Regions from separate parts of the Streptomyces sp. NPDC001904 genome, predicted to be linked through region 2. Evidence: riboswitches for the same ligand, from Rfam matches in the RefSeq annotation. Region 2 holds a riboswitch; the other holds the start of a gene.

Region 1 (11,956 bases), on a different contig from region 2:
ACGCGGATCTCCACGCGGTCGGTCAGCCCCTCGTCGGCGACGCGCTTGCGGGCGTACGCGGCCTGTTCCTGCGAGAGGGTGACGCCGACGACGCTCACCCCGTGCTCGCGGGCGGCGTGGATGGCCATGGAGCCCCAGCCGCAGCCGACGTCGAGCAGCCGCATTCCGGGCTTCAGGGCGAGCTTGCGGGAGATCAGCTCCAGCTTGTCGCGCTGTGCGGATTCGAGCGTCGCGTCCGGGCCGTCCGCGGCTTCCCAGTAGGCGCACGAGTAGACCATCGAGGGGCCGAGGACCAGCTCGTAGAAGTCGTTGCCGACGTCGTAGTGGTGGCTGATGGCCTGCTTGTCGCTGCCCTTGGTGTGCAGGTGGAGGCGGCCCTTGCGGCGCCTCTCCTCGGCGGGCGGCGCGGGCGGCGGGTACGGGCCCGCCAGCTTCACCAGTTCGCGCGCCCCGGCCCGGACGCCCGGGTCCCTGAGCGCCTCGGCGAGGCTCCTGCGCGGGGCATCGTCGTCGTGCTCCCAGATGAGACCCGCCATCGCGTCCAGGGCCTCGTACAGGTCGCCCTCGACGTCCAGGTCGCCGGCCACCCAGGCGCGGGCCAGGCCGAGTTCGCCCGGCTTCCACAGCAGGCGGCGCAGGGCGCGCCGGTGGCGGACGACGAGGGCGGGGGCGTCCGGCGGGCCGGCCTCGGAGCCGTCCCAGGCGCGCAGGCGCACGGGAAGTTCAGTGCCGAGCAGCTGCTCGGCGAGGTTCTTCAGCCGCTGTGCGGCGTCCTGCATGGCGCACACCTCCGTTGCGTCGGAGATACCGGAGCGCCCCGAGAACGGGGTCCGGTCCAACAGCAGGTAAACACCAACCGCCCGGCTCCGCAGTCCCGTTACCGGGTTACGGATGGGCAAAATACATGTAGCCACCATGTAATTCGTCCGGTTGCGCCGCCCGGAAACGCCGAAGGGACCGCCTGCACCACGGATGGCAGGCGGCCCCTTCGGGCTGGTACGGCGTGCGGCTAGGAGGCCTTGGCCTCGGCCTTCTTCTCGGCCTTCTCCTCGACCTTGGGCGCCTCGGCCGCGGCGGGCTTGGGCGCCGGCTTGGCGGCCTCGTAGAACTCCTCGCGCGGAGTCTCCAGGGCGCCGAGCGCGGTGATGTCGCGCTTCTGGAACATGTTGATCGTCCACTCGGCGATCACACGGATCTTGCGGTTGTACGTCGGCATGGCCATGCCGTGGTAGCCACGGTGCATGTACCAGGCGAGACGGCCCTTGAGCTTGATCTTCATCTTGCCCATGACGATCATCGCGACGCCCTTGTGCAGGCCCAGACCGGCGACCGCACCCTTGTTGGCGTGCTTGTACTCGCCCTGCGGGAAGCCCCGCATGCCCGAGACCACGTTGTCCGCGAGGACCTTGGCCTGACGCATGGCGTGCTGCGCGTTCGGCGGGCACCAGGCGTTCTCGTTGCCGTTGGCACGGCCGACCAGGTCCGGGACCTGGGCGTTGTCGCCCGCGGCCCAGATGTAGTCGGTGCCCTGCACCTGGAGGGTGGCGGCGGTGTCCACGTGGCCGCGCGGGCCGAGCGGGAGACCGAAGCGGGCGAGCGCCGGGTTCGGCTTCACACCGGCGGTCCACACGATGGTGTTGGCGTCGACCTCCAGGCCGTTGCTGAGCACCACGTGACCGTCGACGCAGGACGGCATCGTCGTCTTCAGGTAGACCTCGATACCGCGCGACTCGAGGTGCTTGCGGCCGTACGTGCCCAGGTCCGGGCCGACCTCCGGCAGCACCTTGTCGGCGGCGTCGACGAGCACGAAGCGCATGTCCTCGCGCTTCACGTTCTTGTAGAACTTGGCCGCGTCGCGCGCCAGGTCCTCGACCTCACCGATGGTCTCGGCGCCCGCGAAGCCACCGCCGACGAAGACGAAGGTGAGCGCCTTGCGGCGGATCTCCTCGTCCGTGGTCGACTCGGCCTTGTCGAGCTGCTCGAGCACGTGGTTGCGCAGGCCGATGGCCTCCTCGACACCCTTCATACCGATGCCGACCTCGGCGAGGCCCGGCGTCGGGAAGGTGCGGGAGACCGCGCCGAGCGCGATCACCAGGTAGTCGAAGGGCACCTCGTACGCCTCGCCGACGAGCGGGGCGACCGTGGCGACCTTGCGGTCCTGGTCGATGGTGGTGACGCGGCCGGTGAGAATCTCGGCTCCCGGCACAGCGCGTCGCAGCGGGACGACGACGTTGCGCGGCGAGATGCTGCCGGCGGCGGTCTCGGGGAGGAAGGGCTGGTACGTCATGTACGAGCGCGGGTCCACGACCGTGACGGTCGCTTCCGCGTAACGCATCTTCTTGAGGATGCGACGCGCTGCGTACAGGCCTACGTACCCACCCCCGACAATGAGGATCCTGGGACGCTCCGTGGTGCTCATGCCATCGAGTATCCACCCGAGTGGAGGGGGGTGCTCGTGCGCCCCTTCACAAGGTTCGACGACCCCTCTGCTACACTTCGCCGCCCACGTGACCCATGTCATGGTCGGCCAGGGGAACCGCACGGCCCCGCCAGTCGTTGCACACCCCTCTTGAGCAGCGACGGTGGGCATTCGGCGGCACTGGACCACTCCCGGATTTCATCCGCGCGTAACACCCGTGGAACCCGGCGGACCCCCTTCGCCGGAGCCCTTCGCGGGCCCCGGACGGACCCAAGGGCCCGTAACGGCGTCCAACAGGGCCGAATTCCTTGTGAAGAACTTCACGAAGTTTCCCGACGGGGTGTCGCCGGAGGGTGTGGCGTCCCCCTTTCGGGGTGCTCAGACGCCGTGCGGCGCGCTCAGAAGTGGCGCTTTCGCGGCCCTGCGCTCCTGCCGCCACCGCCACCAGGCGAGGGCGAATCCGAGGCCCGCGAGCAGCGCGGGGACGGCCAGTGCGACGGCGAGGGACGCCATCCAGTCGGGGTTCAGCTGCTTCGTGATGCCACTGGTGTAGCGGCAGGTCGCCTGGGGCGGCAGAAAGCCGGGGTCCAGGGTCCGCGGCACCTCGGAACCCCAGTCCGCCCCTCTCGCGCAGGCCGAGGAGGGACCGGCCAGGAGCCGCCACCCCACCAGCGCGTAGAACCCGGCGAAGACCGAGCCGGTCACGAAGAACGCCGTGCCGGTACGGCCCAGCTTGGCCGCCCTGGACATCGGCATCACGTGATCACGGCCCGGGGCCGGCTCGAAGCACTCGGCGACCAGCGCCACCAGCAGACAGCCCACGAACCCCGCCATGGCCAGCCACAGCAGCGCGGCGAGCGGCCACCGCCCGCCGACGGACGTGACGTCCCCGCCGGCGAACTCGCAGACCGTCGCGGGCGGGAACGCCTGCTGACGCACCTCGCCGAGGGCGCCGGGCCCCTTGGTGATCCCCTGCATGCACCGCTCGTCGAACTCCAGCATTCCGAAGAGCGCGAGCCCCGAGCAGACCACCAGGGCACTGAGGCAGATCCCTGCCACGGCCCACAGCGGATCGGTCCGATAGGCGCCGTACCGCGCCGTCGTCTCCCCCATGCGCGGCACCCTACAAGGGGGCCGCGCCGCGGGGACCGGGGTCAGGCCACGGACCAGGCGATCCCGTCCAGGATGTCGTGCTCGCTGACCACGACCTCGTCCGCGCCGATCCACTCCATGATCAGGCGGAGCACCAGCGCGCCGGAGGCGATCACGTCGACCCGGCCGGGGTGGATGACCGGCTTCAGGGCGCGCTGGTCGTGGGTCGAGGTCAGGAGCCAGTCGGTGAGCTCGGCGACCTTGGCGTAGGAGATGCGGGAGTGGTGGATCGCCGTCGAGTCGTAGGCGGTCAGGCCGAGGGCCAGGGCCGCCACCGTCGTCACCGAACCGGCCAGGCCCACCAGGGTGCGGGCCGAGCGGATCGGGACGGTCTGCGTGACCCGGTCGAGGGCCTCGGTGATGTCGGCGCGGATCGCCGCGATCTGCCCGGCGGTGGGCGGGTCGGTGATCCGCCCGTCCTCGCCCGCGAGGTGCCGCTCGGTCATCCGGACGCAGCCGATGTCGACGGAGAGGGCCGACTCCACGGTGTCGTCGCCGACCACGAACTCGGTCGACCCGCCGCCGATGTCCACGACCAGGTAGGGCGTGTCGAGGTCGGCGCGGCCGGTCAGTTCCTTCGTCGCACCCGTGAAGGAGAACTGGGCCTCCTGGTCGCCCGTGATCACCTCGGGCTCGACGCCCAGGATGTCCAGGACGCCCTGGACGAACTCGTCGCGGTTCTCGGCGTCGCGGGACGCCGACGTCGCGACGAAGCGGACCTTCTCGGCCCCGAGTTCCTTGATCACCGCGGCGTACTCGCGGCAGGCGGCGAAGGTGCGCTCCAGCGCCTCCGGGGCCAGCCGGCCCGTCCGGTCGACGCCCTGGCCGAGCCGGACGATCGTCATCCGGCGGTCCAGGTCGACCAGCTCGCCCGTCCGCGGGTTCGCGTCCGCGACGAGGAGCCGGATCGAGTTCGTACCGCAGTCGATGGCCGCCACGCGGGTCATTCGCTCTCCTCCGCCACGCCGCAGGCGCTCACGCACGGCCCCTTCTTCCACCACTCGGGCAGCATCGCGATCGCCTCGTCGCCGAGCGGGTTCACACCCGGGCCAGCCGCCAGGGAGTGGCCGACCAGCACGTGCAGGCACTTCACACGGTCCGGCATGCCGCCCGCGCTGGGGAAGCCCTCCAGGACCTCGATGGCGTCGCGGCGGGCGAGGTAGTCCTCGTGGGCCGCGCGGTACTTCGCCGCCAGGTCCTCGTCCGTCTTGAGGCGCTCCGTCATCTCTTTCATGACGCCGTTGGCCTCCAGCGTGCCGATGGCGGAGGCCGCGCGGGGGCACGTCAGGTAGTACGTCGTCGGGAACGGAGTGCCGTCCTCCAGACGCGGGGCCGTCTCGACCACGTCCGGGTTGCCGCAGGGGCAGCGGTGGGCGATGGCGCGCAGGCCGCGCGGCGGGCGGCCGAGCTGCTCCTTGAACGCGTGGATGTCGGCGTCCGTGGGCTCGGTGCGCTCGGTCTGGGGCGGGGGCGTGTCCATGACTGTTCTCGGGTGTCTTTCGTGTCAGTTGGCTGCCTGGTCGGCCTTGTCGACGCCGTCCCAGACGTTCGAGTACCAGGCGCGCTCGGCCGGGCTCTGGTCCGGGCGCCCGGAGGTGGTGGCCCGCGCGTCGGGCACCACGTAGCCGGTCTCGCCCGGCATCACCATGTGCAGGCGCTCCCGGATCCGCTGCTCGGCGTACGCGTCGTCCTGCCAGCGGGCCTTCTCGTCGCGGAGCCGGTCGACCCGGTCCTTGGCCTGCTGCTGCTGGCGCTGGAGGTCCGCGATCTCGCCGCGCTGGGAGACGTACTGCCGCATGGGATAGGCGAGCGCGACGACGAGGGTGCAGACGACCAGGGCGAGCAGCGCCGCGCGGCCGGTCAGCCGGGAGCGTCGCGCCTGGCGCTTGGTCTGCGACCGGTAGACCCGCTCCGCGGTCTGCTCGCCGAGCAGGCGCAGACGGGTCGCCGTGGAGAAGCGGGCCGAGTCGTCACGGCCCCTGTCTCGGAGCTTTCCCGGCATGGCTCCTCCGCCTCCCCGTCCGACTGCCTGGCTGTGTTCCTACGTGCGTACGTCCCCGCACACGGTACGGGACCGAGTGCGGGGACGTACGGAACTACCGCCTCAAGCGGGCGTCAGGAGCGGTCAGCCCTTGAAGCGGGGGAAAGCGCTGCGGCCGGCGTAGACGGCCGCGTCGTCCAGGATCTCCTCGATGCGCAGGAGCTGGTTGTACTTGGCGACGCGCTCGGAGCGGGCCGGGGCGCCGGTCTTGATCTGGCCGCAGTTCGTGGCGACGGCGAGGTCCGCGATCGTCACGTCCTCGGTCTCGCCCGAGCGGTGCGACATCATGCACTTGAAGCCGTTGCGCTGGGCCAGCTCGACGGCGTCCAGGGTCTCGGTGAGCGAGCCGATCTGGTTGACCTTCACCAGGAGGGCGTTGGCCGAGTTCTCCTCGATGCCGCGGGCGAGGCGCTCCGGGTTGGTGACGAACAGGTCGTCGCCGACGAGCTGGACCTTGTCGCCCAGCTTCTCGGTGATGACGTTCCAGCCGGCCCAGTCGTCCTCGTACAGCGGGTCCTCGATGGAGACGAGCGGGTACGCGGAGACGAGCTCCTCGTAGTACTCGGTCATCTCGGCCGCCGAGCGCTCCTTGCCCTCGAACTGGTACTTGCCGTCCTTGTAGAACTCGGAGGCGGCGACGTCCAGCGCGAGCGCGATCTGCTGGCCGGGGATGTAGCCGGCCTCCTTGATCGCTTCGAGGATGAGGTCGAGCGCGGCGCGGTTCGACTCCAGGTTCGGGGCGAAGCCGCCCTCGTCGCCGAGGCCGGTGGACAGGCCCTTGGTCTTCAGCACCTTCTTGAGGGTGTGGTAGACCTCGGCGCCCCAGCGAAGGGCCTCGGAGAAGGACTCCGCGCCGATCGGGGCGATCATGAACTCCTGGATGTCGACGTTGGAGTCGGCGTGCGACCCACCGTTGAGGATGTTCATCATCGGGACGGGCAGCAGGTGCGCGTTCGGGCCACCGAGGTAGCGGAACAGCGGCAGGTCGGACGCCTCGGAGGCGGCGTGCGCGACGGCGAGCGAGACGCCGAGGATGGCGTTGGCGCCCAGCGAGCCCTTGTTGTCCGTGGCGTCCAGGTCGAACATCGCCTGGTCGATGAGGCGCTGCTCGGTGGCGTCGTAGCCGACGAGCTCCGGGCCGATCTGCTCGATGACGGCGAGAACGGCCTTCTCGACGCCCTTGCCGAGGTAACGGTTGGGGTCACCGTCGCGGAGTTCGATGGCCTCGAAGGCTCCGGTGGAGGCGCCGGACGGAACAGCAGCACGACCCGTGCTGCCGTCGTCGAGGCCGACCTCGACCTCGACCGTGGGGTTGCCTCGGGAGTCCAGGATTTCCCGGGCTACGACGACGTCGATGGACGGCACGAGCATCTCCTTCTGGGATGTGACGCGGACTGTGCGGGGCCGGATGGTTCGGTCCCGACCCACTGAGCCTAACCGGCTCCGGGGCATCGGCCAGCCGACCGCCCGGCTCGTGGACAACGCCCAGAGCGAAATGTTTCTTAACGGAACAAAGACAGCAGCCCCCGCCCGCTGCATGGGGCGGGGGCTGCTCAGGTGAGCGGCCCACTGGGGGGTGGGGACGGGGGTGCGGCCGGGGGCTCGGCGTCCGCCGATGCCGGGCCCGCGGCACTCCCGCGGGGTCCTACTTCAGGTGGAGCTGCTGGCCCGGGAAGATCAGGTCGGCGTCCTTGACGATGTCCTTGTTGAGCTTGAACACCTTCTGCCAGCTCGTGCCGTGCGCGTCGGCGATCTTGCTGAGGGTGTCGCCGGTCTTGACCTTGTACTCGCCGTCACCCTTCTCGACCTTCTGGCCGGTGGGGGTGGTCACGGTGTCGCGCGACTGCGAGCGGGAGGCGACCGAGGAGTCGGTGTGCTGCTCCGTCGACTTCTGCTCCTGCTGCTGCGGCTGGCTCTGCTGCTGCTGCGACTGCTGGGTGTCCTGCTGCGGGGCCGGGGCGGAGTTGCCCGTGGAGGCGCCGGACAGGTTCACGCCGCAGCTCGGCCAGGCGCCCTTGCCCTGCGAGGCGAGGACCTTCTCGGCGACCGAGATCTGCTGGGCCTTGGAGGCGCCGGCGGCGGAGGACGCGTACTGCGTGCCGCCGTAGGCCGCCCAGGTGGACGGGGAGAACTGGAGGCCACCGGAGAAGCCGTTGCCCGTGTTGATCGACCAGTTGCCACCGGACTCGCACTGCGCGACCTGGTCCCACTCGGAGGTGGAGGCGGCGGAGGCGGACGTGGCGCCCATCAGCGGGACGGCGACGGCGGCACCGGCGACACCGGCGAGCGTGGCGACACGGACAGCCTTGGACGGGCGGCGGTGCTTGCCCTTGCTGGAAAGCAGCATGGAGAGATCCCCTCACCGACGCCTACGAGGTGAGCTGTCGGGTTCGGACCAGTGAGTGCCCGGCCGCGCATCCTTGTGCGCGACTTAACCCCTAGCCCCTCCGGTCTCCCGGGAGGGCGGCTTACCTGGGTCCCCCGCTCCTGCCTACGGCGCTGACGCGTCGACTGTTCCCGTACGGACGTTGGCAGGATTCGGCGTGACGTCCGTCGGGGCCCGCTGTGGCGAGCGGTGACGACCGTAAGCAGTGGATCCGCCCGATTTCAAAGACGATCAGGGTCTTTGAGACTCATGTCTCACTCGAACAAAAGCGGACATACAAGCCTCAAAGACCCCGTAACTCCCGCTACTTTTCGACCGATTCGGGCCCAAGATCCAGACTCTGACCAGGGAGGATGAGGTCGGGGTCGGTGCCGACCGTCTTCTTGTTCGCGTCGTAGAGCGCGGACCACCCGCCGCGCACGTCGTGGGCGTCGGCGATGTCCCAGAGGCTGTCACCCGAGCGGACCACGTAGGCCTCGTCGTCGCGCTGTTCGCCGCGGGAGGCGTGACGGCCGTCCCCCGTACGCGAGTCGGCGTCGTCGGCGGCGGGGTCGCCCCGGTGGCGGCCACCGGACGAGGCGCCCTCGGAGCCGCTGGAGTCGGTGGCGGCCGGGGAGTTCGACGGGGCGGTGCCGGACGGGGTCGACGCGTCGTCGTCCGCGCTGTTACCGCCGGTATCGGCGGAGCTGTCGGCTGACGCCCCGTCGGACGCCTCGTCCGACGGCCGGCTCGACGCGTCCTGCGTCGCCTCGTCTGACGCGTCGTCGGACGACTTGCCCGAAGCCTTGCCGGACGACTTGCCCGACGCCTTGTCCGATGCGCCGGACTCGTCGTGATTCTTGTCTCCGGAATCCGCGTCGGAGTCCGCGTTCGCGTCGGCCGAGTCCGACGGCTGCGGGGTGGCACTGGCACCCGGGTCGACGTCCGCCGAGCCGTCGCCCTTGGCGAGCCCCGCCGTGACCGAGCAGCCCGGCCAGGCGGTCGGCCCCTTGTCGTCGAGGACCTTCTCGGCGACGGCTATCTGCTGCGAGCGGCTGGCCTGGTCGGCCCGCGGCGCGTAGTCGAGCCCGCCGTACTGCTCCCAGACCTCCTGCGAGAACTGCAGGCCGCCGTAGTAGCCGTCGCCCGAGTCCAGGCTCCACTGCCCGCCGCTCTCGCACTCGGCGACCTTGTCCCACGTGGTGGCCGTCGCCGCGCCCGCGCCCGTCGCGCCCAGCAGCGGGATCGCGATGGCGCTGCCGGTGACTCCGGCGGCGACGACGAGAGCAGGGGCCTGGCGGGGGCGACGGTGTCGGCCGTTCCCGGAGAGCATGCGGTTGCCTTTCGCGAGACTGATACTGCTGCACGCGACAGGGTGGATGTGTGGTGCCTGTTGTGCGTGTGTCGCGATGACTGGTGAACGTAGCGGGACTCGAACGCTTGTCACAAGTCGATGCAGCGTAGATCACGTCACCATCACAGATTTGACACAACGTCAGTTTTCAACCACCTGTGAGGGGTCGCGAACTGTGCGGCGAATAGGCCCGGTTCACGGCTTTTCAAGATCACGACAAACCGTCCCACGACGCCGCGCCGCCGATCCCGAGTGGCGCCGGTCACACGGGTTCCACCTGCACCGACCGCCCCCGGGTACGGTCGGGATGTGAACACCGCGCCCGCCCCCGAACTCTTCACCTGGGAGTTCGCCACCGATCCGTATCCCGCCTACGCCTGGCTGCGCGAGCACTCCCCCGTGCACCGCACCACGCTGCCCAGCGGCGTCGAGGCCTGGCTGGTGACGCGTTACGCGGACGCGCGCCAGGCGCTCGCGGACCAGCGGCTGTCCAAGAACCCGGTGCATCACGCGGACGACGCGCAGGGCAAGAGCAAGACCGGTATCCCCGGCGAGCGCAGCGCGGGCCTGATGACCCATCTGCTGAACATCGACCCGCCGGACCACACCCGGCTGCGGCGCCTGGTCTCCAAGGCCTTCACCCCGCGCCGGGTCGCCGAATTCGCCCCGCGCGTCCAGGAACTGACGGACGGCCTCATCGACGGCTTCGCCGCCCGGGGCAGCGCCGACCTCATCCACGAGTTCGCCTTCCCGCTCCCCATCTACGCCATCTGCGACCTGCTGGGCGTCCCGCGCGAGGACCAGGACGACCTGCGCGACTGGGCGGGCATGATGATCCGCCACGGCAAGGGGCCGCGCGGCGGGGTCGCCCGCGCCGTGAAGAAGATCCGCCGCTATCTCGCCGACCTCATCCACCGCAAGCGCCTCGGCGACGGCGACGACCTGATCTCCGGCCTCATCCGCGCCTCCGACCACGGCGAGCACCTCACCGAGGACGAGGTGGTGGCGATGTGCTTCGTGCTGCTCTTCGCCGGGTTCGAGACGACCATCAACCTCATCGGCAACGGCACCCACGCCCTGCTGCGCCACCCCGAGCAGCGGGCCGTCCTGCAGAGCGCCCTCGCCCGCGGCGAGCACGGACTGCTGGAGACGGGCGTGGAGGAACTGCTGCGCTTCGACGGGCCCGTGGAGATGGCGACCTGGCGGTACGCGACCGAGGACCTGGAGATCGGCGGGGTCGCGGTCGCCGAGGGCGACCCGGTGCTCGTGGTGCTGGCCGCGGCGGACCGGGACCCCGCCCGCTTCGACAGCCCCGACACCCTCGATCTGGCCCGCGGCGACAACAAGCACCTGGGGTACGGGCACGGGATCCACTACTGCATCGGCGCCCCGCTCGCCCGCCTGGAGGGGCACACGGCGCTGGCGACGCTGCTGACCCGGCTGCCGGACCTGCGCCTCGGCGAGGACCCCGCCGAGCTGCGCTGGCGCGGCGGGCTCATCATGCGGGGGCTGCGGACGCTGCCCGTGGAGTTCACCCCGCGCTGACCGGCCCTACAGCCCCTCGGCGGCGCGCACCGCGTCCCGGTAGGCGCGGGCCGCCGCCCGGAGCTCCGCTTCCGGGTCGATGCCGGACGCCTCGGCGCGCAGCGCCAGGGCCAGCAGTTCGTCGCCGACGCCCTCCCCGGCCGGGACCGGGACGTCCAGGCCCGCCGTGCGCACGCGCGAGCCGAGCTTCGCGGCGAGGGCCAGGCCCGGCTGGCCGACCGGCACGCCGTCCGTCACCGAGGCGCGCTGCTTCGACTCGGCCTTCTTGCGCAGCCAGATCTCCCGGACCTCCTCGGGGGTGGCCGCGCTCTCGTCGCCGAAGACATGGGGGTGGCGGTGGATGAGCTTGTCGACGATGGCGCCCGCCACGTCGTCGACGGAGAACGGCTCCTCGGGGTCCTCCTCCGCGATCCGGGCGTGGAAGACGACCTGGAGCAGCACGTCGCCCAGCTCCTCGCGCAGCTCGTCCCGGTCCCCGGCCTCGATCGCCTCGACCAGCTCGTAGGCCTCTTCGATGACGTACTTCGCCAGGTCCTCGTGGGTGCGCAGGGCCGACCAGGGGCAGGCCCGGCGGATGCGGTCCATGACCTGGACGAGGTCGAGGAGGCGGGCGCCCGGCAGGTCGTAGGAGCCGGGGAGGAGTTCGAGGGAGGGCATCGCGACGCGGCCGGAGCCGGCCAGCGCCGCCAGGCCGTCGGTGAGGCGGCGGTCGCCCTCCGCCGTGGTCAGCACGACGACGGTGCGGCCGCCGTCGGCGCAGCGCTCGACGAGGTCGCGGGCGGCGGGCGCGCCGAGGGTGACCTCGACGCCCGCTTCCTTCAGGTACGGCAGCTGCGGGTGCTCGGGGTCGGCGCAGAGCACGTCGTCGGCGGCGTGCAGGACCTGCCACGCCTGCCAGGAGAGCAGCCCGGGGGCGACCCGGTGGCTGGTGGTGAGCAGGACGACGCGGCCGGCGTCGGAAGAGGTGTCGTCGTTCACGCCTCGAACGTAACGCAGGCCGCCGACCGCATGCGTACTAGGCCGTCTGCTGCTGGTCCGCCGGCTGCTCCTGGGTGACCTGGGTCAGCCAGGGGGTCTTGG
Region 2 (11,956 bases):
ATGCCGATCAACGGGACCACGGCCACCCCTGTCGTCGACGTACCGCGCGGGCTCGCCGGTGTCGTCGTCACCGACACCACGCTCGGGGATGTCAGGGGACGTGAGGGCTTCTACCACTACCGCCAGTACTCCGCCGTCGAACTCGCGCAGAGCCGCAGCTTCGAGGACGTCTGGCACCTGATGATCCACGGCGCACTGCCCGACGCGGAGCGGTCGGCCGCCTTCGCCCGTGAGACCGCCGCACTGCGCACCCTTCCCGACGAGGTGCGCGCGGCGCTGCCCGCCATCGCCCGGGCCGGTGCCCTGTCGGGGCCGCTCGCCGGGCTCCGTACGGCCCTGTCGCTCTTCGGCGCCTCCCGCGGCTTCCGGCCCGTCTACGACATCGATGCCGACCGGCGCCGCGAGGACACCCTCGCCGCGGCCGCCGTGGTTCCCACGATGCTCACCGCGCTGCACCGGCTCGCCGAAGGGCTCGATCCGGTGGAGCCGCGCGCGGACCTCTCCTACGCGGCCAACTACCTGTACATGCTCACGGGTTCGGAGCCGGATCCTGCGCACGCGCGAGCCGTGGAGCAGTACCTCATCTCCACCATTGACCACGGTTTCAATGCGTCAACGTTCACGGCACGCGTCATCACGTCGACCGGCGCGGACGTCGCCGCCTGTCTGGTCGGCGCGATCGGGGCGCTGTCCGGGCCGCTGCACGGCGGCGCGCCCAGCCGTGCGCTCGACACCCTGGACGCGATCGGCACTCCGGACCGCATCGACTCGTGGATCCGCGAGCGGGTCCTGGCCGGTGACCGGATCATGGGCTTCGGACACCCCGTCTACCGCACGGAGGACCCGCGTTCACGGATGCTGCGCGGGATCGCGGAGGGGTTCGGCGGGCCGCTGGTGGAGTTCGCGGTCGAGGTCGAGCGCCATGTCGAGGCGATCCTCGCCGAGCTGAAGCCGGGCCGTGAACTGCACACGAACGTGGAGTTCTACGCGGGCGTGGTCATGGAGCTGTGCGGCCTGCCGCGCACCATGTTCACCCCGACGTTCGCCGCGGCGCGGGTCGTCGGCTGGAGCGCCAACATCCTCGAGCAGGCTCAGGACCCGAAGATCATCAGGCCTGCGGCGCGCTATGTGGGGGCGGAACCGCCGGTGGCGGTGCCGCCCGTGCGCTGACGTACTGGAGGTGCCTTGCCCGGTTGTCCGTGACTCCTCCGACGAGAGGGCCGACGTGCTCGGAGTGCGTGTCGCGCTCGCAGACACGGTTCGGCCGGCCTTCGGCGGTGTCGCCGGGCAAGGTCTCCTCGGTGCGCCGACGCGCGGAGTCAGAGGTTCGGAATGTCCTTCTTCGCCTTGACGAGCGTTTCGCGGCTGACGATCACGATCCGCTCGTAGTCGGCGACCCCGGCGTCTGCGGGGAGCTCACCCTGGAGTGCCGCTGTGGCCTCGGTGCCGATGACGGCGAAGTTCCCGTCGGACAGCTCGAAGATGTCCGGACAGTTCCCGCCTCCCACGCTGCCTCGGGCGTGGGGAGGCACACCGATCCGTCGGATGATCTGGCTCACTCTTGTTTCCCTTGATTTCTAGGACGGAGCACCGTTGCGTCAAGGCGAGCGAGAGGCTTTGTGGGCGCGCTCGGCAACCGGCGGCAGCAGTGGTAGACCTTGGAACCGCCCGAAGCTGGTGGCTTGCAGGTCGGCGCCTTCGGCGCCATGGACAACGCGGAGCGTACCGGATTCGTAATGGCCCAGGGCCCGCTATAACGAGTCAGTTGGGTGACTCGGGGCTGTCCGGCGGCGTCCCGGCCACCCACCATTCATCGCTGTCGGCGTCGTCCAACTCCTGCAGCAGGTCGTCGATCATGTGCCCGATCTCGGCTTCGTCCGATCCGTGCCGCAGCGTGGCCCGCTGACCGCGGGTCGCGATCCAGTACTCCCTGACGGTGTCGTTCTGCAGCAGTCCGCGCATGTACCCGAACAGCTCGCTGCGGCTGATGTTGCCGATGCGGTGGTAGAACAGCGCGTTGGTGTACAGGGCGTTGGCGAAGAGGTACTGCCGGAGCTTGTCCGCGGGCGGTGGTGGGTCGAAGACGTCCAGGACCTTGGCGAGGTCGGGGTCGTCGATCGCCTTCTTCAGCAACTCCCAGTGGAGGCGCTGCTGGTGAGCCAGATTGAGGTGGAGCCGCGTCATGTCGTGCTGCCGCAGCCGGTCGGCATGTGGGTGACATGTGCCTGGTCGATGGCGTCGTGCCAGGAGGGCGGCGCAGGCTCCTGCCGCCACTGCTGCGACGCTCACTTCGGTGGCGCGCTCCCACCAGCGCCTGCCGCTTGCGAGTGTGGCCATGTCAACCCCCGATTCAGGCGACCGTCCGCCGGTCGTCGGGTGGTGGTCGACGTGTGGAGAACCGGCGAGCAGTAGGCGGTGCGCTTGGCCCTCCCGGATGCCGAGCGGCTCTGATCGGCAGGGAGGCGGAGAGAAGGCGCGCGGAAGGGTACTGGGGCAAACCGGCGCCATGTCCAGACATCTGCCCCGGGAGCGGCGTTAGCAATCGTTCACTCCGCCATCTTTCTCCGCGCTCGTATCCTGGGAGCGGCATTCATCCTTCGTACGAGACCCGGCCGCCGCCGACCCGGTCGCGCCCCGGTGTGAGAGAGGTCGCGCGTTGAGCAAGGCGAACCCGTCGCAGATCCCTGTCGTCGTCCTGGCGGGCTTCCTGGGATCGGGGAAGACCACGCTGCTGAACCACCTGCTCCACCGCAGCGGGGGGACGCGCATCGGCGCGATCGTCAATGACTTCGGGTCCATCGAGATCGACGCGATGGCCGTCGCGGGCCAGCTGGGCGACTCGACCGTGTCGCTCGGGAACGGGTGTCTGTGCTGTGCCGTGGACGCGAGTGAACTTGACGTCTATCTGGACAAGTTGACTCGTCCCGTCAATGACATGCACGCCATTGACGTCATCGTGATCGAGGCCAGCGGGATCGCGGAACCGCAGGAACTGGTGCGGATGGTGCTCGCCAGTGAGAATCCGCGGATCGTCTACGGCGGCCTGGTCGAGGTCGTCGACGCCGCCGAGTTCGACACCACCCGCGAGAAGCATCCCGAGGTGACCCGGCACCTGGGCCTCGCGGACCTCGTCGTCGTGAACAAGGGCGACAGGGTGGACACGGCGGAGCGGGAGCGGGTGCTCGACGCCGTCCGGGCGGCGGCGAAGAGCGCGGCCGTGGTCACCGCGTCGTACGGCCGTGTCGACCCGGAGATGCTCTTCGACTGCCGGCCGGGCGAGGAGCGGATCGGGCAGCTGTCGTTCGACGATCTGCACCGGCACGGCCACGGCGAGGACGGGGCGCACGAGGGGCATCTGCACGACGCCTACGAGAGCGTCTCCTTCACCTCCGAAGTGCCCATGGACCCACGGCGGCTGATGGCTTTCCTGGACAGCCGGCCCGAGGGGCTCTACCGCATCAAGGGGTACGTCGACTTCGGCGCCTTCGATCCGCGCAACAGGTACGCCGTACACGCCGTCGGGCGGTTCCTGCGTTTCTATCCGGAACCGTGGCCGGGCGGCGGGCCGCGGCTGACGCAGCTCGTCCTCATCGGCGCGGGCGTCGACACAGGGGCGCTCGACCGCGCACTCGCCGCCTGCGAGAGCGACGCCCCGCACACTGCCGACGAGCACAGCATGTGGGGCGTTCTCCGCTACGTACAGGACAAGGAGACAGCGGACCTCTAGGGCCTGTCCGGCGCATCTTGTCGCGGGCGCGGGGTCTGGCATGCCGACCTGCGGCGTTGTCGTCGGTTGCCGACGCTCCGCGTCGACGCCCTCCTCCGCCTTGCAGCTCGACGCGCCAGACCCCGCTCACCAGTACAGAAATGCGCGGGCGGACCGGGCTGCGACCTGATCCGCCGGACAGCCCCTAGACGGGGCCCGCCACCACCGCCACCGTCTTCGCCAGCGAGACGCCCGAGCCGTCGCGGCGCGGATCCATCTCGGGCAGCTCGGCCGGGGTGCCGTTCTTCTGCGCCGCGCGCGCGGGCGCCGGTCCTGCCCAGGCCAGGCTCAGACAGTCCTCGCCCTTCAGGAACCGCTGGCAGCGCACACCGCCCGTGGCGCGGCCCTTCCTCGGGTACTGGTCGAACGGCGTCAGCTTCGCCGTCGTCTGCACCGAGTCGTCGAGCGTGCCGCGCGAACCGGCCACCGTGAACACCACCGCGTCGACCGCGGGATCGACCGCCGTGAACGAGATGACCTTCGCGCCGGTCGCCAGCTTCACACCGGCCATGCCGCCCGCGGGACGGCCCTGCGGGCGCACGATGGACGCCTGGAAGCGCAGCAACTGCGCGTCGTCCGTGACGAAGACCAGATCCTCCTCGCCCGTCCGCAACTCGATCGCGCCCACGATCCGGTCGTTGTCCTTGAGGGTGATGACCTCCAGCTCCTCCTTGTTGGCCGGATAGTCGGGCACCACGCGCTTGACCACACCCTGCTCGGTGCCGATGGCCAGACCCGGTGACGACTCGTCGAGCGTCATCAGGCAGATGACCTTCTCGTCGGCCTCCAGGGAGGACAGGAACTCGGAGATCGGCGCACCGCCGGACAGGTTCGGCACGGACGCCGTGTCCGGGAGCTGCGGCAGATCGATCACGTTCAGCCGCAGCAGACGGCCCGTGGAGGTGACCACACCGATCTCGCCCCGGGCCGTGGCCGGTACCGCGGAGACGATCAGATCGTGCTTGACGCGCTTGGCGCCCTCGTCCTCGGCGAACGGCTCGCCGTTCGCCGTACGGGCCAGCAGGCCGGTCGAGGAGAGCAGCACGCGGCACGGGTCGTCGGCCACCTGCAGCGACACCGAGGCGACGGGGGTGCCCGCGGACTCCAGGAGGACCGTGCGCCGGTCGGAGCCGAACTTCTTCGCCACCGAGGCCAGTTCGGTGGAGACCAGCTTGCGCAGCTCGGCGTCCGAGTCGAGGATCCCGGTCAGCTCGTCGATCTCGCCGTTGAGCTTGTCGCGCTCCGCGTCCAGCTCGATGCGGTCGAACTTGGTGAGCCGGCGCAGCGGGGTGTCCAGGATGTACTGCGTCTGGATCTCGCTCAGCGAGAAGCGCTCGATGAGGCGCTGCTTGGCCTCCGCGCTGTTCTCACTGGAGCGGATGATGCGGATGACCTCGTCGATGTCGACCAGGGCGACCAGCAGGCCCTCCACCAGGTGGAGCCGGTCCTGCTTCTTGCTGCGGCGGAACTCGCTGCGGCGGCGCACCACGGTGAAACGGTGGTCCAGGTAGACCTCGAGGAGCTCCTTGAGGCCGAGGGTGAGCGGCTGCCCGTCGACCAGCGCCACATTGTTGATGCCGAAGGACTCCTCCATCGGCGTCAGCTTGTAGAGCTGCTCCAGGACGGCCTCCGGCACGAAGCCGTTCTTGATCTCGATGACGAGACGCAGGCCGTGCTCGCGGTCGGTGAGGTCCTTGACGTCGGCGATGCCCTGGAGCTTCTTCGCGCCGACCAGTTCCTTGATCTTCGTGATGACCTTCTCGGGGCCGACCGCGAAGGGCAGCTCCGTGACGACGATGCCCTTGCGGCGCGCCGTGACGGTCTCCACCGCGACCGTCGCGCGGATCTTGAAGGTGCCGCGCCCCGACTCGTAGGCGTCCTTGATGCCGGACAGGCCGACGATCCGGCCGCCGGTCGGCAGGTCGGGGCCGGGCACGAACTTCATGAGCGTCTCGAGGTCCGCCCCCGGGTGCTTGATCAAGTGCCGCGCGGCGGCGATCACTTCGCCCAGGTTGTGCGGCGGCATGTTCGTCGCCATGCCGACCGCGATGCCCGACGCGCCGTTCACCAGCAGGTTCGGGTAGGCCGCCGGGAGGACCAGGGGCTCCTGCTCCTGGCCGTCGTAGTTCGGCGCGAAGTCGACCGTGTTCTCGTCGATCGAGTCGGTCATCAGGGCCGCGGCGGCGTCCGGGCGGCACTCGGTGTACCGCATGGCGGCCGGGCGGTCGTCATTGCCCAGCGAGCCGAAGTTGCCGTGCCCGTCCACCAGCGGGACGCGCATGGAGAACGGCTGGGCCAGACGCACCAGCGCGTCGTAGATCGACGCGTCGCCATGAGGGTGCAACTTACCCATGACCTCGCCGACCACGCGGGCGCACTTCACATAGCCGCGCTCGGGGCGCAGCCCCATCTCGTTCATCTGGTAGACGATGCGGCGGTGGACGGGCTTCATCCCGTCGCGCGCGTCGGGCAGGGCGCGGGAGTAGATGACCGAGTACGCGTACTCCAGGTAGGAGCCCTGCATTTCGTCGACCACGTCGATGTCGAGGATCCTCTCCTCGAAGGCAGCGTCGTCATCGGGTCGCGGGGTCTTCGTGCTGCGGCGGGCCATCGCTGCTGCGGCTCCTTCACCAACATGAACGGGTACATGAAACGGGAACTGTCGCGGACCATTGTGGACCGCGCCACTGACAACGCTGCTCGCGACCCGTCCGTACCGCGCGGTACGGGGCGCTTCCGGGGGCCGTGTGCTCGCTTACGGCGTAGCCCGGGCGGGAACTTCGCCAGGGGTCAGCACGCTTGCATACAGTGGCAGGACTGGCAGCACTTCTGCACTTTCCGCGATCGAAGGGACGTACATGCCCATGGGTCACACGGCCACCGCCGAGGCCGGTTCCGGCGGCCTGACAGCGACCGAGCACCGGCTGGCCAACGGCCTGCGCGTGGTGCTCTCCGAGGATCACCTGACCCCGGTCGCGGCGGTCTGCCTCTGGTACGACGTCGGCTCGCGCCACGAGGTCAAGGGCCGTACCGGTCTGGCTCACCTTTTCGAGCACCTGATGTTCCAGGGCTCGAAGCAGGTGTCGGGCAACGGCCACTTCGAGCTGGTCCAGGGCGCGGGCGGTTCGCTCAACGGTACGACGAGCTTCGAGCGCACGAACTACTTCGAGACCATGCCCGCCCACCAGCTGGAGCTCGCGCTCTGGCTGGAGGCCGACCGCATGGGCTCGCTCCTGACGGCCCTCGACGACGAGTCGATGGAGAACCAGCGCGACGTCGTCAAGAACGAGCGCCGGCAGCGCTACGACAACGTCCCGTACGGCACCGCCTTCGAGAAGCTGACCGCCCTCATGTACCCCGAGGGCCACCCGTACCACCACACGCCCATCGGTTCCATGGCCGACCTGGACGCCGCCACGCTGGAGGACGCGCGGAGCTTCTTCCGCACGTACTACGCGCCGAACAACGCGGTGCTCTCCGTGGTGGGCGACATCGACCCCGAGCAGACGCTCGCGTGGGTCGAGAAGTACTTCGGTTCCATTCCCGCCCACGACGGCAAGCCCGCCCCGCGCGACGGCGGCCTGCCGGACGTCATCGGCGAGCAGCTGCGCGAGGTCGTCGAGGAGGAGGTGCCGGCCCGCGCCCTGATGGCCGCCTACCGGCTCCCCGCGGACGGCACGCGCGCGTCCGACGCCGCCGACCTCGCCCTGACCGTGCTCGGCGGCGGCGAGTCCTCGCGGCTGTACAACCGCCTCGTGCGACGGGACCGCACCGCGGTCGCCGCCGGCTTCGGCCTGCTGCGGCTCGCCGGCGCGCCCTCCCTCGGCTGGCTGGACGTGAAGACGTCCGGCGACGTCGAGGTGCCCGTCATCGAGGCGGCCGTCGACGAGGAGCTGGCCCGGTTCGCCGAGGAGGGGCCGAGCCCCGAGGAAATGGAGCGCGCGCAGGCCCAGTTGGAGCGCGAGTGGCTGGACCGGCTCGGCACCGTCGCGGGCCGCGCCGACGAACTGTGCCGCTACGCGGTCCTGTTCGGTGACCCGCAGCTCGCCCTCACCGCCGTGCAGCGTGTCCTCGACGTGACCGCCGAGGAGGTCCGGGAGATCGCCGAGGCCCGCCTGCGCCCCGACAACCGCGCGGTCCTGGTGTACGAGCCCACGGGCCCCGCCGAGGCCGACGACGAGACCGCAGCGAACGACGAGGAGGCGGGCCAGTGACCGAGCAGCTCGCGAGCATGGACTTCCACCCTCAGCCGCAGCCCGGTGCGGCCAAGCCCTGGGCGTTCCCCGCCCCGCAGCGCGGCGCGCTCGACAACGGCCTCACCGTCCTGCACTGCCACCGCCCCGGCCAGCAGGTCGTCGCCGTGGAGGTCAATCTGGAGGCGCCCCTGGAGGCCGAGCCCCAGGGCCTCGACGGCGTCGCCACGATCATGGCGCGCGCCTTCAACGAGGGCACCGACAAGCACTCCGCCGAGGAGTTCGCGGCCGAACTGGAGCGCGCCGGCGCCACCATGGACGCGCACGCCGACCACCCCGGCGTCCGGGTCTCCCTCGAAGTGCCGGTCTCCCGGCTCCCCAAGGGCCTCGCCCTCCTCGCCGATGCCCTGCGGGCGCCCGCCTTCGCCGACAGCGAGATCGAGCGCCTGGTGGCCAACCGGCTCGACGAGATCCCGCACGAGAGCGCCAGCCCGGCCCGCCGCGCCGCCAAGGAGCTCTCCAAGCAGCTCTTCCCGGCCGACGCGCGCATGTCGCGCCCGCGCCAGGGCACCGAGGAGACCGTCGCCGCCATCGACGCGTCGGCGGTCCGCGCCTTCTACGAGAAGCACGTACGCCCCGCCACCGCCACCGCCGTGGTGGTGGGCGACCTCACCGGCGTCGATCTCGACGGCCTGCTCGCCGACACGCTCGGCGCCTGGACCGGGAACACCGCGGAGGCGCGCCCCGTGCCGCCCGTCACGGCCGACGACACCGGCCGCGTCGTCATCGTGGACCGTCCGGGCGCCGTGCAGACCCAGCTGCTGATCGGCCGCATCGGACCCGACAAGCACGACCGGGTGTGGGCCGCGCAGATCCTCGGCACGTACTGCCTGGGCGGCACGCTCACCTCGCGCCTCGACCGGGTCCTGCGCGAGGAGAAGGGCTACACCTACGGGGTGCGGTCCTTCGCGCAGGTGCTGCGCTCCGCGCCGGACGGGACGGGCGCCGCGATGCTCGCCATCAGCGGTTCCGTGGACACCCCGAACACCGGCCCCGCGCTGGACGACCTGTGGAAGGTGCTGCGCACGCTGGCCGCGGAGGGCCTCACGGACGCCGAGCGGGACACGGCCGTGCAGAACCTGGTGGGGGTGGCCCCGCTCAAGTTCGAGACCGCGGCGAACGTCGCGGGCACCCTCGCCGACCAGGTCGAGCAGCACCTGCCCGACGACTACCAGGCCCGTCTGTACCGTCAACTCGCCGAGACGGGCACCGTGGAGGCCACGGCGGCGGTCGTGAGCGCCTTCCCGGCGGACCGTCTGGTGACGGTCCTCGTGGGCGACGCCGCGCAGATCGAGGAGCCGGTCAGGGCGCTCGGCATCGGCGAAGTGACCGTGGTCACCGGCTGATCGGCACACCGCGCCGCACCGCATCGGAGCCCCGGCGACCCGTGAGGTCGCCGGGGCTCCGGCGTGTCCGTGATGTCCCTCACGTGAGCAAACGCGATCACCTCGCTTCGTATATGTCCGAAATGGTGTGGAGGTTGCGTGTCTGCCCTGTGGCATGCGCGACAAAAGCCGGGATCCGTTTGTTGATTAAAAGATGTCCCGCTTAGCGTCGGTCCGGCTGTCCGCCGCACCAGTGCCGCGCCCGCGTCACCGGACAGTCATCGCCGAGTCCCCCAAGGCGCGAGCCGGGGGAGCCGGGGACCCACCGAAGTCCCTGGGGTGAATCGGGCTCCTCCCGCAAGGGGGTTGCCCGTAGGAGACCTTCCTGCTCCGAACCCGTCAGCTAACCCGGTAGGCGAGAGGGAAGGAAAGGATCAGCCTCTCCATGGCGTTCACCCGTGCCACCGGGAAGCACCGTCGTCCGAGCCGCATCACGCGTACCACCGCACAGGTCGCGAGTGTCGCCGCGCTCACCACGACCGGTGTCGTCGGCGGCCTCGCCGCCCCCGCGCTCGCCGCGGACACCGCGGCCCCGGAGCAGAACAACCTGACGCAGGCCGTCTCCATCGGCGACTCCCTCGCCGACCAGATCGACGCCCAGGCCGCCGCCCAGAAGAAGGCCGCCGACGCGGCCGCCGCGAAGAAGAAGGCGGAGGCCGAGGCCAAGAAGCGGGCCGAGGAGGCCAAGCGCAAGGCCGAGGAGAAGGCCAAGAAGGAGCGCGAGGCCAAGGAGCGCGCCGCCCGGGAGGCCGAGCGCAAGCGCCTCAACTCCTTCGTGGCGCCCGTCTCCGGCTCGTACGTCTCCACCGCGTACAAGGCCAGCAGCGGTCTGTGGTCCTCCGGCAGCCACACGGGCATCGACTTCCACGCCGCCACCGGCACCGCGGTGCACGCCGTGGGCTCCGGCACCGTCGTCGAGGCCGGCTGGGGCGGCGCGTACGGCAACAACATCGTCATCAAGATGAACGACGGTACGTACACCCAGTACGGTCACCTGTCGTCCATCGGCGTCTCCGTCGGCCAGTCGGTCACCCCCGGCCAGCAGATAGCCCTCTCGGGCGCCACCGGCAACGTCACGGGCCCGCACCTCCACTTCGAGGCCCGCACCGGTCCCGACTACGGCTCGGACATCGACCCCGTCGCGTACCTGCGCTCGCACGGCGTGAACGTCTGACGCGCCCACGCCCGACCCACCTCCGAAAGCCCCGGCTCGCCGAGCCGGGGCTTTCGCGTCGCCTGTCCCGAGCAGACCTCCGGTGTCCAAAAAATATCCCTGGATTCCGGCCTGCCGTCGGAAATTCAAGCGCGGTGGAATAGAGTCGTCGGTCAAGCGCGCTGACCGGAGGTCAATCGCGTTTGTACGGGCGTCAATCGACCGCGTTTCGCGGGGATTAAGGCGGAGGTCGGGTCATGCGCATTCCCGCGCACTCGGTATGCACGGCGATCCGCGACGACATCGTCGCGGGTGTCTACGAGCGCGGCGGCAGGCTCACCGAGGAACTGCTCGCGCGGCGCTACGGCGTCTCGCGCGTTCCGGTCCGTGAGGCGCTGCGCACCCTGGAGGCGGAGGGGTTCGTCGTCACGCGGCGGCACGCGGGCGCGTGCGTCGCCGAACCCACCGAGCAGGAGGCCGCCGATCTCCTGGAGATCCGTATGCTGCTCGAACCGCTGGGCGCGGCCCGTGCGGCCCAGCGCCGCACCGAGGCCCACCTCAAAGTGCTGCGCGGCCTGGTCAGGCTCGGGCAGGAGCGCTCCAGGCGGGGGCAGAACGAGGATCTGCGCTCCCTGGGCGGCTGGTTCCACGAGACGCTCGCCCAGGCCTCCGGAAGCCCCGGTCTGATCACCCTGCTGACCCAGCTGCGGTACAAGATCGCCTGGATGTACGCGGTCGAGACCCCGCCCCGGCCGGCCGACTCCTGGTCCGAGCACGGGGCCATCGTCGACGCCGTGGCCCGCGGCGACGCCGAGCGGGCCCGCGCCCTGACGGCCCAGCACACCGAGCGGGCGACGGCGGCCCACCGGCTGCGCGTCCCGCGCGCGGGTGAGCGTGTGAGGACTTCGCAACATCCCGTAAACACGGCGGGGCTCCAGCATTAACAGGGGAGCCGTATACAAAGAAGTGCACTATTCGCGGAATGGGTCGCGCCCTGTTTTCCGCTGCCTATGCCCGTGCCGCATTCAGTGCGGCGGCTTCCCCCTGCGCATATCCCTGTGTTTTATTCTGCAGGCTTTTTCGCGCACTTCTTTCATGCGTCAATTTCAGTGAGTGCGGGAAGAGCGTCCAGGGCCGTCGTGGCACAGAACGACGGAGCCGCGCGCTCCGAAGAGAAACGCGCGGCTCCGTCGAAGGGTGCCGTGGGTCAGACGGTCTCGGGAAGCTCGTCGAGGCCCTCGGCGACCAGCTTGGCCAGCCGGTCGAGCGCGGCGTCCGCCCCCTCGGCGTCGGAGGCCAGGACGATCTCCTCGCCGCCCTGGGCGCCCAGGCCCAGCACCGCGAGCATCGAGGCGGCGTTGACGGGGTTGCCGTCGGCCTTGGCGATCGTCACGGGGAC

What was found. A riboswitch is a leader RNA that binds a small molecule or an ion and turns the genes downstream of it on or off. The one in region 2 is predicted to bind cyclic di-AMP.
Region 1: another riboswitch for cyclic di-AMP. It lies ahead of ABT127_RS02115 (transglycosylase family protein); the one in region 2 lies ahead of ABT127_RS28310 (M23 family metallopeptidase).

The regions. Positions count from the first base shown of each region.
Region 1 covers NZ_JBEOYI010000001.1:475,042-486,997, reverse strand. The annotation lists gene ABT127_RS02150 (class I SAM-dependent methyltransferase) at 1-779, opposite strand, end outside; gene ABT127_RS02145 (NAD(P)/FAD-dependent oxidoreductase) at 1,010-2,419, opposite strand; gene ABT127_RS02140 (hypothetical protein) at 2,798-3,532, opposite strand; gene ABT127_RS02135 (Ppx/GppA phosphatase family protein) at 3,574-4,518, opposite strand; gene ABT127_RS02130 (DUF501 domain-containing protein) at 4,515-5,051, opposite strand; gene ABT127_RS02125 (FtsB family cell division protein) at 5,076-5,573, opposite strand; gene eno (phosphopyruvate hydratase) at 5,697-6,977, opposite strand; gene ABT127_RS02115 (transglycosylase family protein) at 7,258-7,959, opposite strand; cyclic di-AMP (ydaO/yuaA leader) riboswitch at 7,964-8,121, opposite strand; gene ABT127_RS02110 (transglycosylase family protein) at 8,303-9,310, opposite strand; gene ABT127_RS02105 (cytochrome P450 family protein) at 9,641-10,876, shown strand; gene ABT127_RS02100 (nucleoside triphosphate pyrophosphohydrolase) at 10,883-11,854, opposite strand; gene ABT127_RS02095 (SurA N-terminal domain-containing protein) at 11,892-11,956, opposite strand, start outside.
Region 2 covers NZ_JBEOYI010000021.1:28,123-40,078, reverse strand. The annotation lists gene ABT127_RS28345 (citrate synthase) at 1-1,170, shown strand; gene ABT127_RS28340 (hypothetical protein) at 1,320-1,559, opposite strand; gene ABT127_RS28335 (DUF6082 family protein) at 1,762-2,337, opposite strand; gene ABT127_RS28330 (CobW family GTP-binding protein) at 2,657-3,727, shown strand; gene ABT127_RS28325 (DNA gyrase/topoisomerase IV subunit A) at 3,912-6,377, opposite strand; gene ABT127_RS28320 (M16 family metallopeptidase) at 6,631-7,980, shown strand; gene ABT127_RS28315 (M16 family metallopeptidase) at 7,998-9,365, shown strand; cyclic di-AMP (ydaO/yuaA leader) riboswitch at 9,617-9,777, shown strand; gene ABT127_RS28310 (M23 family metallopeptidase) at 9,790-10,578, shown strand; gene ABT127_RS28305 (GntR family transcriptional regulator) at 10,815-11,501, shown strand; gene ABT127_RS28300 (HPr family phosphocarrier protein) at 11,765-11,956, opposite strand, start outside.